One region of the Bradyrhizobium sp. SZCCHNRI20481 genome, then DNA from elsewhere that is predicted to be linked to it. Evidence: riboswitches for the same ligand, from Rfam matches in the RefSeq annotation. Region 1 holds a riboswitch; each other region holds the start of a gene.
The links. A riboswitch is a leader RNA that binds a small molecule or an ion and turns the genes downstream of it on or off. The one in region 1 is predicted to bind S-adenosylmethionine.
Positions count from the first base shown of each region.

Region 2: another riboswitch for S-adenosylmethionine. It lies ahead of QX132_RS09210 (O-succinylhomoserine sulfhydrylase); the one in region 1 lies ahead of QX132_RS32000 (homoserine O-acetyltransferase).
Region 3: another riboswitch for S-adenosylmethionine. It lies ahead of QX132_RS20280 (GNAT family N-acetyltransferase); the one in region 1 lies ahead of QX132_RS32000 (homoserine O-acetyltransferase).

Region 1 covers NZ_JAUEUE010000026.1:78,560-82,728, reverse strand. The annotation lists gene metW (methionine biosynthesis protein MetW) at 12-677, opposite strand; gene QX132_RS32000 (homoserine O-acetyltransferase) at 681-1,895, opposite strand; SAM riboswitch at 1,987-2,066, opposite strand; gene QX132_RS31995 (chorismate mutase) at 2,265-3,098, shown strand; gene hisC (histidinol-phosphate transaminase) at 3,136-4,169, shown strand, end outside.
Region 2 covers NZ_JAUEUE010000005.1:62,287-66,455, forward strand. The annotation lists gene QX132_RS09205 (SGNH/GDSL hydrolase family protein) at 1-862, shown strand, start outside; gene QX132_RS09210 (O-succinylhomoserine sulfhydrylase) at 950-2,158, opposite strand; SAM riboswitch at 2,235-2,314, opposite strand; gene QX132_RS09215 (2'-deoxycytidine 5'-triphosphate deaminase) at 2,427-3,533, shown strand; gene QX132_RS09220 (MATE family efflux transporter) at 3,654-4,169, shown strand, end outside.
Region 3 covers NZ_JAUEUE010000012.1:62,621-66,789, reverse strand. The annotation lists gene gcl (glyoxylate carboligase) at 1-398, shown strand, start outside; gene hyi (hydroxypyruvate isomerase) at 444-1,235, shown strand; gene QX132_RS20285 (energy transducer TonB) at 1,379-1,858, opposite strand; SAM-I-IV-variant riboswitch at 2,048-2,157, shown strand; gene QX132_RS20280 (GNAT family N-acetyltransferase) at 2,203-2,673, shown strand; gene QX132_RS20275 (hypothetical protein) at 2,900-3,217, opposite strand; gene QX132_RS20270 (glutathione S-transferase family protein) at 3,515-4,147, shown strand.

The DNA.
Region 1 (4,169 bases):
CCCCCGTCCCCCTACCGCCCCTTCTCCGCCCTGCTCAGAAGAAACACCCCCTGCTCGCCGAACATGTTCCAGAACCACCAGGGCATGGCGACGCGCAAGGGGCGGCCGTAACTATCAAGTGCGACGGCGCGCTCCATCTTGACGCCGATCTCGTCGCAGAGCTGCACGAAGTCCTTGATGGTGCAGAAATGGATGTTCGGCGTGTCGTACCAGGTGAAAGGCAGATTGTCGGTGCGCGGCATGTGGCCGCCGACCAGCAGCTGCAGCCGCAGCCGCCAGAAGCCGAAATTCGGGAAGGTGACGATGGCACGGCGGCCGATGCGCAGGAGATTTTCCAGCACCGTCTTGGGCCGCCGCGTCGCCTGCAGGGTCTGCGACAGGACCACGTAGTCGAACGCATCGTCGGGATAATCGACGAGATCGGTGTCGGCATCGCCCTGCACCACCGCGAGGCCCTTGGCGACACAATGGTTGACGCCCTCGCGCGACAGCTCGATGCCGCGGCCGTCGATGCCGCGGCTCTCCAGCAGCTGCAGCAGGTCACCGTCGCCGCAGCCGATGTCGAGCACCTTGGAGCCGCTCTCGACCATGCCGGCGATCAGGAGATGATCGGGCCGATAGGCCAGCACCTCGCCGCCGGAGAATCCGTTCAGCGGCAGCACACCCTGCATGCTCATGTCTCAGCCTCCCGTCACAGCCTTGAGGCCGCGCGCCTTGCCGGCGGAATCGAGAAAAGCGCTGGCGATCTCGAAGAACTCGGGGACGTCGAGCAGGAACGCGTCGTGCCCCCTGTCGGTCTCGATCTCGGCGAACGACACCCGCGCGCTGGACGCGTTGAGCGCATGCACCAGCGCCCGCGATTCCGAAGTCGGAAACAGCCAGTCGCTGGTGAAGGACACCACGCAGAAGCGGGTCTTGATGCCGCGGAACGCCGCCGCCAGCACGCCATCGTGGTCGCCGGCGATGTCGAAATAGTCCATCGCGCGCGTCAAATAGAGATAGGAGTTGGCATCGAAGCGCTCGACGAAGGACGAGCCCTGATAGCGCAGATAGCTCTCGACCTGGAAATCGGCGTCGAACGAGAACGTCGGCAACTCGCGGTCCTGCATGCGGCGGCCGAACTTGCGATGCAGCGCCGCGTCCGACAGATAGGTGATATGCGCGGCCATCCGTGCCACCGCGAGGCCGCGATGCGGATGAACGCCCTTGTCGCCGTAGCGGCCGTGGTCCCAGTCGGGATCGGCCATGACGGCCTGGCGGCCGAGCTCGTGGAAGGCGATGTTCTGCGCCGAATGCCGCGTCGCGCAGGCGATCGCGAGCGTGGCGAACACGCGCTGCGGATAGGCCACCGTCCATTGCAGCGCCTGCATGCCGCCCATCGAGCCGCCGACCACGGCGAACAGCGTGTCGATGCCGAGATGGTCGATCAGCATCGCCTGGGCGCGCACCATGTCGGGGATGGTGATGATCGGGAAATCGAGCCCCCAGACCTTGCCGGTCGCAGGGTTCAGCGAGGCCGGTCCGGTCGAGCCCATGCAGCCGCCGATCACGTTGGAGCAGATGATGAAATAGCGGCTTGGGTCGAGCGGGCGGCCGGGACCGACCAGCGTCTCCCACCAGCCGGGCTTGCCGGTGACCGGATGACGGTTGGCGACGTGCTGGTCGCCGGTCAGCGCGTGGCAGACCAGGACCGCGTTCGATCTGTCGGCGTTGAGCTCGCCATAGGTCTGGTAGGCGATCTGGAACGGCGACAGGTCGACGCCGCAATCGAGCCTGAGCGGCTTGTCGGCACCGAACTGCGCGACCAGCGAGCTCGGATGATCGACCTCGTGCGAGCGCTCTTCGGGCGCAATCGTGCGCAGCGCGGAGGTGGGTTTCGGCGTCAGGCCTGTCATGTCTCTCACCCCGGCCATCCGGCAAGGGCTCCCGAACCACGTGACACATCAGGCCATGAAAAACCCGGCCTGAACTGGGGTTCGGCCGGGATCGATAACGTCCCCGGCCTGTTTAGCGAGTTTTTTAACGTGGCTGCAAGCCGGCCGGCTCAAATGACCACGGAACGGGCAGAAACTAGTCCCGCGGGCGCTCCTCGTCAAGGCAAGCTCGGGTTGACCGCCGATCGGGCGCTCCATGGCTGCAGGTCAGCCAAGCCTAGGCAGCACGAGGTAAACTTGCTGTTGCGCACGTCCCCCGCATCGGAGAGAACGGCATCCGTTCCAGTCCGCCGCGCGTTGACCCGCGGCCTGCGAAGAGTGACCCTGCCCATGTCGACCCCGCCGCCAGCCCCTCCCTCGCTCGCCGATTTGCGCAAGGAGATCGACGCGATCGACGAGCAGGTCCATCAGCTGCTGATGAACAGGGCCGACATCATCGACCGGCTGATCAAGGTCAAGAAGACCCAGGAGGTCGGCTCGGCGTTCCGTCCGGCGCGCGAGGCCGACATGATGCGGCGCCTGGTGCAGCGCCATCGCGGCATCCTGCCGCTCGACACCGTCGAGGGCATCTGGCGCGTGATCGTCTCGACGTTCACTTACGTGCAGGCGCCGTTCTCGGTTCACGCCGACGTGTCGGTCGGCGAATCCGCGATGCGCGATTCCGCCAGGTTCCATTTCGGCTTCGTGGTGCCTTATGTCGCCCATTTCAGCGCCCAGGCCGCCGTCGAAGCCGTGGCGCGCTCGAAGGGCGATCTCGCGCTGGTGTCGACGACCTCGGGGCATACGCCGTGGTGGATCACGCTGGAGCCCGCGGGCGCGCCGAAGATCATCGCGCGGATGCCGTTCATCGAGCGTGCCGACCATCCGGCGGCGCTGCCGGTGTTCGCGATCTCGCGCGTCGCGGACGACGCGCTGGTGCTGGAGGTCGAGACCTGGAGCATCCGCGTCTCCGGCTGGAATGCGCAGGTGTCCCGCGCGCTGTCGCCGCTCGCCGACGTCATCGCGGTGCCCGATACCGCCTTCGACGGCGCGGCGCTGTTGGTGTCGATCGAGTCGCCGTCGAACCTCGACAAGATCAAGGCTGCCCTGATCGCGGCGGGCGCCTCGGTGCGCTCGACGGCCCTCGTCGGCGGCCATGCGAAACGCTATACGGTTCCCAACTGAGACGCCCCGCGCCAGTGATGATTTTCCGGAGTTGACGATGAACCGCCCCGTGCCGAATCCCGGCATCCTCGACATCGCGCCCTACACGCCGGGCAAGAGTCCCAAGCCGGAGCTTGGCCGCAAGGTGTTCAAGCTGTCGGCGAACGAGACTCCGTTCGGTCCTTCACCCAAGGCGATCGACGCCTTCAAGAGCGCGGCCACGCATCTGGAGGATTATCCGGAAGGCACCTCGCGGGTGCTGCGCGAGGCGATCGGCCGCACCTATGGCCTCGATCCCGGCCGCATCGTCTGCGGCGCCGGCTCCGACGAGATCCTGAATCTGCTGGCACACACCTTTCTCGGGCAAGGCGACGAGGCGATCTCCACCGCGCACGGCTTCCTGGTCTATCCGATCGCGACCATGGCCTGCGGCGCCAAGAACGTGGTTGCCGCGGAGACGGAATATCGGACCGACGTCGATGCGATCCTCAGCGCGGTGACGCCGCGCACCAAGCTGGTCTGGCTCGCCAACCCGAACAACCCGACCGGCACCTACATCCCGTTCGACGAGGTCAAGCGGCTGCGCGCCGGCCTTCCCTCGCATGTCGTGCTGGTGCTCGACGCCGCCTATGCCGACTACGTCTCGCGCAACGATTATGAGTTCGGGATCGAGCTGGTCGCCACGACCGAGAACACCGTCGTCACCCACACCTTTTCCAAGATCCACGGCCTCGCAGCGCTCCGCGTCGGCTGGATGTTCGGCCCGGCGCACATCGTCGATGCCATCAACCGCATCCGCGGGCCGTTCAACGTCTCCTCGCCCGCGATGCTCGCTGCGGTCGCCGCGATCGAGGACACCGCGCATCAGCAGATGTCGAAGGCACACACCGAGACCTGGCGCAACTGGCTCACCGAGGAGATCGGCAAGCTCGGGCTGAAAGTGACGCCGAGCGTCACCAACTTCATCCTGATCCACTTCCCGACCGACAAGGGCCGCACCGCGGTCGAGGCCGACGAATTCCTGACACGGCGCGGCCTCGTGCTGCGCGCGCTCGCCAACTACAAGTTGCCGAATGCGCTGCGCATGACGAT
Region 2 (4,169 bases), on a different contig from region 1:
GCCGGCCATGACCGATGCACAGCCGCCGGCTGCAGCCGGGCAGGCCGTCGTGGCGGCGCCGCCGTCGCGCAGCATCACCGAGCGGGCGATCGACAAGGTCAAGCAGGTCGCGAAGTCGGCCACCGACATCTTCAACCGCGTGCCGTGCCTGACGCCGAAGGGCGTCGCCAAGAAGAATTTCATTTCGCTGCCGCACGTCGCCAACAAGCTCGCCTCCGGCCTGCCGGTCGTCATCGTCGCCTTCGGCTCGTCGTCGACGCAGGGCTATGGCGCGAGCGCGCCGGACTACACCTATCCGAATCGGCTCGCCGCGCAGCTGCGCCGGCAATATCCGATGGTCGACATCAGCGTCATCAATGCCGGCGTCGGCGGCGAGGATGCGCCGGAGATGATGAAGCGGCTGGAGACGTCGGTGATCGACCGGCATCCGGATCTCGTGATCTGGCAGGTCGGCACCAATGCGGTGCTGCGCGATCTCGATCCCGCCGAGACCGCCAAGCTGGTCGATGACGGCGTCGCCAAGATCCAGGCGGCGGCCTCCGATGTCGTGCTGGTCGACCTGCAATATTCGCCGCGCGTCAACGAGCGCTCGGAGAACGCCAGCCGCATGAACAAGCTGCTCGGGCGTATCGCCGAGCTGCATCACGCCGGCATCTTCCCCCGCTTCGAGGTGATGCGCGACTGGCACGAGCGGCAGGCGATCCCGATCAACGAGTTCGTGATCTCGGACGGTCTGCACATGAGCGATTGGGGCTACGCCTGCTTCGCCCAGCTGCTCGGCGACGACATCATCCGCTCGGTCGGCCAGGTCAAGCTCGGCATCAACACGCCGGCCAACGTGCTGACCTATCGGCCGATGTGAGAGTGGCGAGTAGGGAATAGCGAGTAGCGAGTAGCGAATAGGATGCAATCGGTACGCCCTATTCGCCATTCTCTATGCGGCCATTCGCTACGCGGCCCTCAGGGCCGCATCCAGATCCTCGATCAGATCGTCGGCATGCTCGAGCCCGGCGGAGAAGCGGATGAAGCCCTCGCTGATGCCGAGCTCGGCGCGCGCCTCCGGCGTCAGCCGCTGGTGCGTCGTCGTCGCCGGATGCGTGACCAGCGTCTTGGCGTCGCCGAGATTGTTGGAGATGCGCGCGAGCTTCAAGCCGTTGAGCGTGCGGAAGGCGCCGGCCTTGCCGCCCTTCACCTCGAAGCCGACCAGCGTCGAGCCGGCGCGCATCTGCTTGCGCACGGTCGCCGCCTGCGGATGGTCCTCGCGACCGGGATAGATCAGCCGCGAGATCTTCGGATGCGCCGCGAGAAAGTCGGCCACCTTCGCCGCCGTCTCGGTCTGCGCGCGCACGCGCACCGCCAAGGTCTCCAGGCCCTTGAGCAGGACCCAGGCGTTGAACGGCGAGATCGACGGACCGGTCTGGCGCATGAAATTGTGGATGTGCTCGGCGATGAACGCCTCCGACGACAGGATCACGCCGCCGAGGCAGCGGCCCTGGCCATCGATGTGCTTGGTCGCGGAATACACCACGACGTCGGCGCCGAGCGCGAGCGGGCTCTGCCAGATCGGGGTCGCGAACACGTTGTCGACGATCAGCCGCGCGCCACGGGCGTGCGCGATCTCGGCGATCGCGGGAATGTCCATCACGTCGAGCGTCGGATTGGTCGGGCTCTCCAGGAAGAACGACTTGGTGTTCGGCCTGACCGCCTTCTGCCATTGGTCGAGGTCGAGCCCATCGACCAGGGTCGATTCGATGCCGTAGCGCGGCAAGAGATCTTCGACGACGTAGCGGCACGAGCCGAACAGCGCCTTGGCGGCGACGACGTGATCGCCGGCACGGAGGGGAGCGAGGATTGCCGTGGTGACTGCGGCCATGCCGGTTGCGGCCGAGCGGCAGGCCTCGGCGCCCTCGAGCTCGATCATGCGGCGCTCGAACATTGCCGTGGTCGGGTTGGAGAAGCGCGAATAGATGAAGCCGGGATCCTCGCCCTTGAAGCGCGCCTCGCACTCCTCGGCGGTGGCGTAGACGAAGCCTTGCGTCAGATAGAGCGCCTCGGCGGTCTCGCCGAATTCGGAACGCAAGGTGCCGGAATGCACCAGACGGGTTTCAGGACGATAGCGGGCGAACGACGCCGGGGCCTTCGCGGGGGACTTCGACATGTGACCTCCATCGTGACCACCGCCTCCAGCGATGGGCACAAAAAAACCGGCCTGGGAAAACTCCTCACGGCCGGGATCACAATCGTCCCCGGCCTGTTTAGCGACTTATTTAACGTGGCTGCAAGCCGGCCGGCTCAAATCACCACGGGATAAGTCGTGCTCATAGTCGCAACCGGCCTTTCCGTCAAGCCAGCCATCGGATAACCGGTAAAAAGACCCTATATAGGCTCGATAAGCCGCCGTTCCGGCGCCTGCAAAGGATCAGGTCTTGCCGTTTTCGCTCAGCCCCGACGCCCACGGCATCCTCCCCGATCGCATGATCGTGGCGATGGCGGAGGCTGGCCTGATCATCCCCGCATACGATTTTGTCGAAAGCCAGATCCAGCCGGCGAGCCTGGACCTGCGGCTCGGCGACATCGCCTATCGCGTGCGGGCAAGCTTTCTGCCCGGGCCGGGCGCGACGGTCGCCGAGCGTATCGACGAGTTGAAGCTGCACGAATTCGCGCTCGCCGACGGCGCAGTGCTGGAGACCAACTGCGTCTACATCGTGCCGCTCTTGGAGAGTCTCGCGCTGCCGAAGGACATCGTCGCGGCCGCCAATCCGAAGAGCTCGACCGGGCGGCTCGACGTGTTCACCCGCGTGATCGCCGACGGCACGCGACGATTCGACATGATCGGAGCCGGCTATCACGGTCCGCTCTACGCCGAGATCAGCCCGAAGACGTTTCCCGTTTTGCTGCGCGAAGGCTCGCGCCTGTCCCAGGTCCGCTTCCGCTACCGCGACGCGGTTCTGTCGGAGGACGAACTGATCGCGCTGCATCAGGCCGAGCGGCTGGTGGATCGCGATGATGCGGATCTCGTCGGCGGCGTCGCTCTTTCCGTCGACCTGTCCGGCAGCAATGCCAACGGCTATGTGGGCTATCGCGCCAAGCGTCATACCGGCGTCGTCGACGTCGACCGCCGCGCCGGCTATGCTGTGGAGGAGTTCTGGGAGCCGATCAAGGCGCGCCCCGACGGCAGCCTCATTCTCGATCCCGGCGAGTTCTACATCCTGGCTTCGAAGGAGGCCGTGCAGGTGCCGCCGGACTACGCCGCCGAGATGGTGCCGTTCGATCCGCTCGTGGGCGAATTCCGTGTCCACTATGCCGGCTTCTTCGATCCCGGCTTCGGCTGTGCCGGCGCCGGCGGGCAGGGCTCGCGCGCGGTGCTCGAGGTGCGCTCGCGCGAGGTGCCGTTCATCCTCGAGCACGGTCAGATCGTCGGCCGCCTCGTCTATGAGAAGATGCTGGCCCGGCCGAACGCGATGTATGGCAGCCGCATCGGCTCCAACTACCAGGCCCAGGGCCTGAAGCTCTCCAAGCACTTCCGCCTCTAGCCCGGCTGCGCGCTGACCGCGCACCCCCAATGCGCCCGCTGCACGGGGCGCGGCCCGGCGGTGTGCTAGGAGGAACGACAAAGGTCCCGCCAGATGGCGCGGCCAAAACGGGGAGCGAGCATGTCCGAGATCGGCTTGGCCGACAGTCCGGTCGGCGAGGGGCGTACGTTGCCGCCCATCGCGAAGCCGGTTCGGAATGCGCTCGTCGACGGCCCCATTCTGCGCACCCTGCTGTCGCTGGCCTGGCCCAACATCATCGCGAACACGGCAGGCACCTGCGTCGTCATCGCCGAGACCTCCTATATCGGCCGGCTCGGTATCGAGGCGTTGGCGGCGATGGCACTGGTGTTCCCGCTGGTGATCCTGACCATGACGATGTCCGGCGGCGCCATGGGCGGCGGCGTGGCCTCGGCGATCGCGCGGGCGCTCGGCGCCGGCGACACCGAACGGGCCTCGACCCTCGCCACGCACGCGCTGCTGATTGCGCTGCTGTTCGGCGCGACCTTCATGGTCGGCATGCTGGTGTTTGGCCCTGCCCTCCTGGAAGTGCTCGGCGGCCGCGGCGCGGTGCTGAGCCATGCCACAGCCTATCTGCAGATCTTCTTCGGCGGCGCGATACTGCCCTGGCTGATGAAC
Region 3 (4,169 bases), on a different contig from region 1:
TGCCTTACATCCATGTCGTCGTGAACAACGCCTATCTCGGCCTCATACGGCAGGCGCAGCGCGGCTTCTCGATGGACTATCAGGTCCAGCTGTCGTTCGAGAACATCAATGCGCCGGAGGTCGGCGGCTATGGCGTCGACCACGTCGCGGTCGCGCAGGGCCTCGGCTGCAAGGCGATCCGCGTCACCGACCCTCGCCAGGCGCAGGCTGCGTTCGCGACCGCGCGCGAATGGATGGCGGAATACCAGGTGCCTGTCGTGGTCGAGTTCGTGCTCGAACGCGTCACCAACATCGCGATGGGTACCGAGATCGACAACGTCGTGGAGTTCGAGGAGGTGCTCGACCTGCCGGTGGACGACACCCCGGCCGAGCCGCCGCGCACCTTGCTGCCGGCCTGATCGCAGCAACCGCTCTCATTCGAGGACCAATTCGAGGACCATGACATGCCGCGCTTTGCTGCCAATCTCACCATGCTCTTCAACGAGCTCCCGTTCATCGAGCGCTTCGCGGCTGCCAAGGCGGCCGGCTTCAGCGGTGTCGAGTATCTCTTCCCGTACGACTTCGACAAGGCGGAGCTGAGCGAGCAGCTGACGCGTCACGGGCTGACGCAGGTGCTGCACAATCTGCCCGCCGGCAACTGGGCCGCGGGCGAGCGCGGCATCGCGATCCTGCCGGATCGCGTCGACGAATTCCGCGACGGCGTTCGTCGCGCCATCGAATACGCGCGGGCGCTCGACTGCCGCCAGGTCAACTGCCTCGTCGGGATAGCGCCTGATGATGCCGACCCGCGCGAGCTCAACCAGGTGCTGGTCCGCAACCTGCGCTTTGCCGCAACCGCGCTGAAAGCGCAGGGGATCAAGCTCTTGATCGAGCCGATCAACACGCTCGACATTCCCGGCTTTGTCCTCAACCGCACGGCACAAGCGCTTCAGCTGATCTCGGAGGTCGAGTCCGACAATCTGTTCCTCCAGTACGACATTTACCACATGCAGATCATGGAGGGCGATCTCGCCCGCACCATGCAGAAGCATCTCGCCCGCATCGCGCACATCCAGCTCGCCGACAATCCGGGCCGCCACGAGCCCGGCACCGGCGAGATCAACTATGCGTTCCTGTTCCGGCATCTGGATGCGATCGGCTATCGCGGCTGGATCGGTTGTGAGTACAAGCCGCAGACGACGACGGTGGACGGGCTGGGCTGGCTGACCGATCGCGCGATCGTTCCCGCGAGCTGAGTTTACTACGTGCCATTCAGCCCGGGTTTGCTGCCGAGGAAGATGCCGCCGCTCCTGTCTCTTCACGCGAGGCTTATGGATTGCATCGAGCGCTACAGGATGGCGCAGCTTCAATGTTGTTGCGCGTGAGTTTCACTCACGCCTTAGCAGCCACGACAGATGCCGTGAATTTTTGTGTCAATCTTCTTCTGCTCGTCGACCCACTCAGCAGGCCATTGTCCGCCTGCCCAAGGCAACTGCTTCCTGTTGGCAAAGTTGATGGGTACCGTAAAGGTGAAGCTATCGTCGCTCATCTCTGCGGGCGGCTCCGGAAATGGTTCCGCTCGCTCAATCATACTTAGGGCCGCCGTATCGAGTAACTCGGAGCCGGCGCTTTCCACCAGTTCTCTGGAAATCAGTTTCCCCTGCCGATCAATGACAAACTTGACCTTGGCCGTGCCACTTTGACCGGCCGCCCCTGGCGGAAACGTTCTCTTGCTCACTAATAGTATTACAATCTTCTTTTTCCACGCTTCGCGAGCGCTTGCCTGAGCGCCGACACTTTCCGTTTGCGCATATGAGAAAGACGCCGAAGCCAGTAGCAGTACGAACAGACCGGCCAGCGAAGGAATTCTCGCGTTCATAAGCGGATTCCATCACACGCGAAGATAATTCACAACCAAAAATTGCCGGTATGGCGCAGTTGCGCGAAGCGCCCGTCCCGTACGTCGCCAGCGTCGGCTGAAAAGGTCCGCGTTGGGCCAGGAGCGGCCGCGCGTTGTTCCTCAAACTGGGGCGTGCTTGCCAAGCTCGATCGTGCCAGCTATCGTCAACTCCAACATCAAGAGTTGGGCCGACGCCCAGCGCCAACCTGCTCCCCGAGCAAGGTGGCTTTCTTCCTTCGGAAGAAGATGTGGCCGGTCCGGCAACTAAACGGGACAAGCCACCACGGCGTCATGCGCTCCTCTCTTCGAAGAAGGGGACGAGAATGACTGTCGATAGAATCGAAATTGAGCCGGCCGATGCAAGGTCCCAGGACCTGATTAACCTCGTAACCGCGCTGGACGATTTCTTAAACAAGGTCTGCGGGGTGGAAAGGAATCACGGCTCTCCAATTGATCGGCTAGCGCACGACGACACGCAAATGTTTATCGCGCGGATTGCCGGACAAGCCGTTGGCTGTGCGGGGCTGCAGGTGTTCGCTGATGGTACCGGGGAGGTGAAGCGCATGTATGTCGTCACCGAGGTTCGTGCAACTGGAATAGGCAGCAGGCTCTTGACGCGCGTCGTGGAAGCGGCCCTGACCGCCAAGCTGCCGGTTCTGCGGCTGGAAACCACGGAATTTCTTCCCGATGCCCAGAGGCTCTATCGGGCGAAGGGGTTCGTTCCGTGCCCAGCGTATGGCGCTTACGTTTCCAACCCGATCAATTTGTACTTCGAGAGATGGCTGACGAAATGATGGTCGAGGGCGATGTGCCGACAAGGAATAGATGATCAAGTCTGCTTTTAGATTGCTCAAATCCCCATAGCGCTTGCCGCGCCACCCCGCTCAACATGCGCGGTTTCCTCCCTTGGAGGGTTTCGGACGCCGGCCGCCCGAATATGCCGCGCCGTCAATCATGCGGCCGGCATCCGAAACCCTTCACATAACCGGACATCGCTAAACGACATGATGGCGATCCCGGTCATCTATCCAACGGGTAAAATCGTTTCAAGAACCCGTCGATCTCGCTATCGGCTGCCTGCCAGCGTGCTCCACGTTCGCTTCTCAAGAGACAGAGGCCGAGAAGTTCTAGCGGGCCATCGGCAACAAGCTCAAGCGTCCCTTTCTTCGCGATCCAGTGCTCTTCACCGCCCTTATCGAGGCGGTCGACCGAATATCCGAGTTCAACAAGCGTGAGATACGCTGGGACTTCCGTATTGCCCGCTGCCGCAATAATTTCTTGCGCCATCTCATTTCCCCTACCGCGCGCGGATAGGCGTCCGAGCATCGCCTCGTTCACTGCAACCTTCCTTGCCCGCAGTCCGCGATGATCGCAATGGGTCAAATGCAGCCATTGAGGGCCTTGGTCGCCTGCTTCTGCTTCAGACCTGAAAGCGGGCTGTGCTCCCACCTGTTTGGACGGTTTGGGATGGGCTAGCCGCCGACATCTTTAGTGCGTCTTTTCATCTTCGAGTCTGATCATGATGTGCTGCGCCAAGCCGGAGTTCGAGGAGCCGCTGAGAAAATCTCCGGCCGCATGTCGGGCTGACGAACGGAGGGCCGTCCTGGGAGCGGACAACGGAGGAGGTTGCGAGCGATGATCACTGTGTTCGGAGAGGGCAGAGGCTTCCGTGTCGTCTGGTTGCTCGAAGAGATGGGGCTGCCGTACCGGCTTCGGGACGTGGATCTCCTGGCCGGGGTCGAGAACGACGCCGAGTTCCTGACGATCAATCCCGCCGGATTCATTCCGGCGATCCGCGATGGCGACGTCACGATGGTCGAGTCCGTTGCGATCATGGAATACATCTTGGGGCGGTATGGGCCGACAGCGCTGGCGCCCGCGGCACATGATGTTGCTTTTCCTGCCTATCAGCAGTTTCTCCACCTCGGTGAGGCGGGCCTCGCAGCCTCGCTTTATTTCGTTTCGGGAGCCCGGCACCTTGCGCCTGAAAGCGAGCGCAACAACTGGAGCGCGCGGCAGGCGATGGACGTGTTCACGACCCGATTGAGCCTGGTGACGCGACGGCTGGAGCGCGGGCCATACATGGCCGGCGATGCGTTCACCGCGGCGGACATTTCGGTGGGCTACGCGCTCGAGATGGCGCGGAAGAACGTCGGTGTGGTGTTCGGTGATGCGGAGCAAGCATACATGACCCGGCTGCGAGTCCGCGCCGGCTACCAGCGGGCGCTGGAGACGTGCCAGGCCACGCGGCGCTGGTGGACCAGCTAGGTTGCGGAACGAGAGAGGCGAG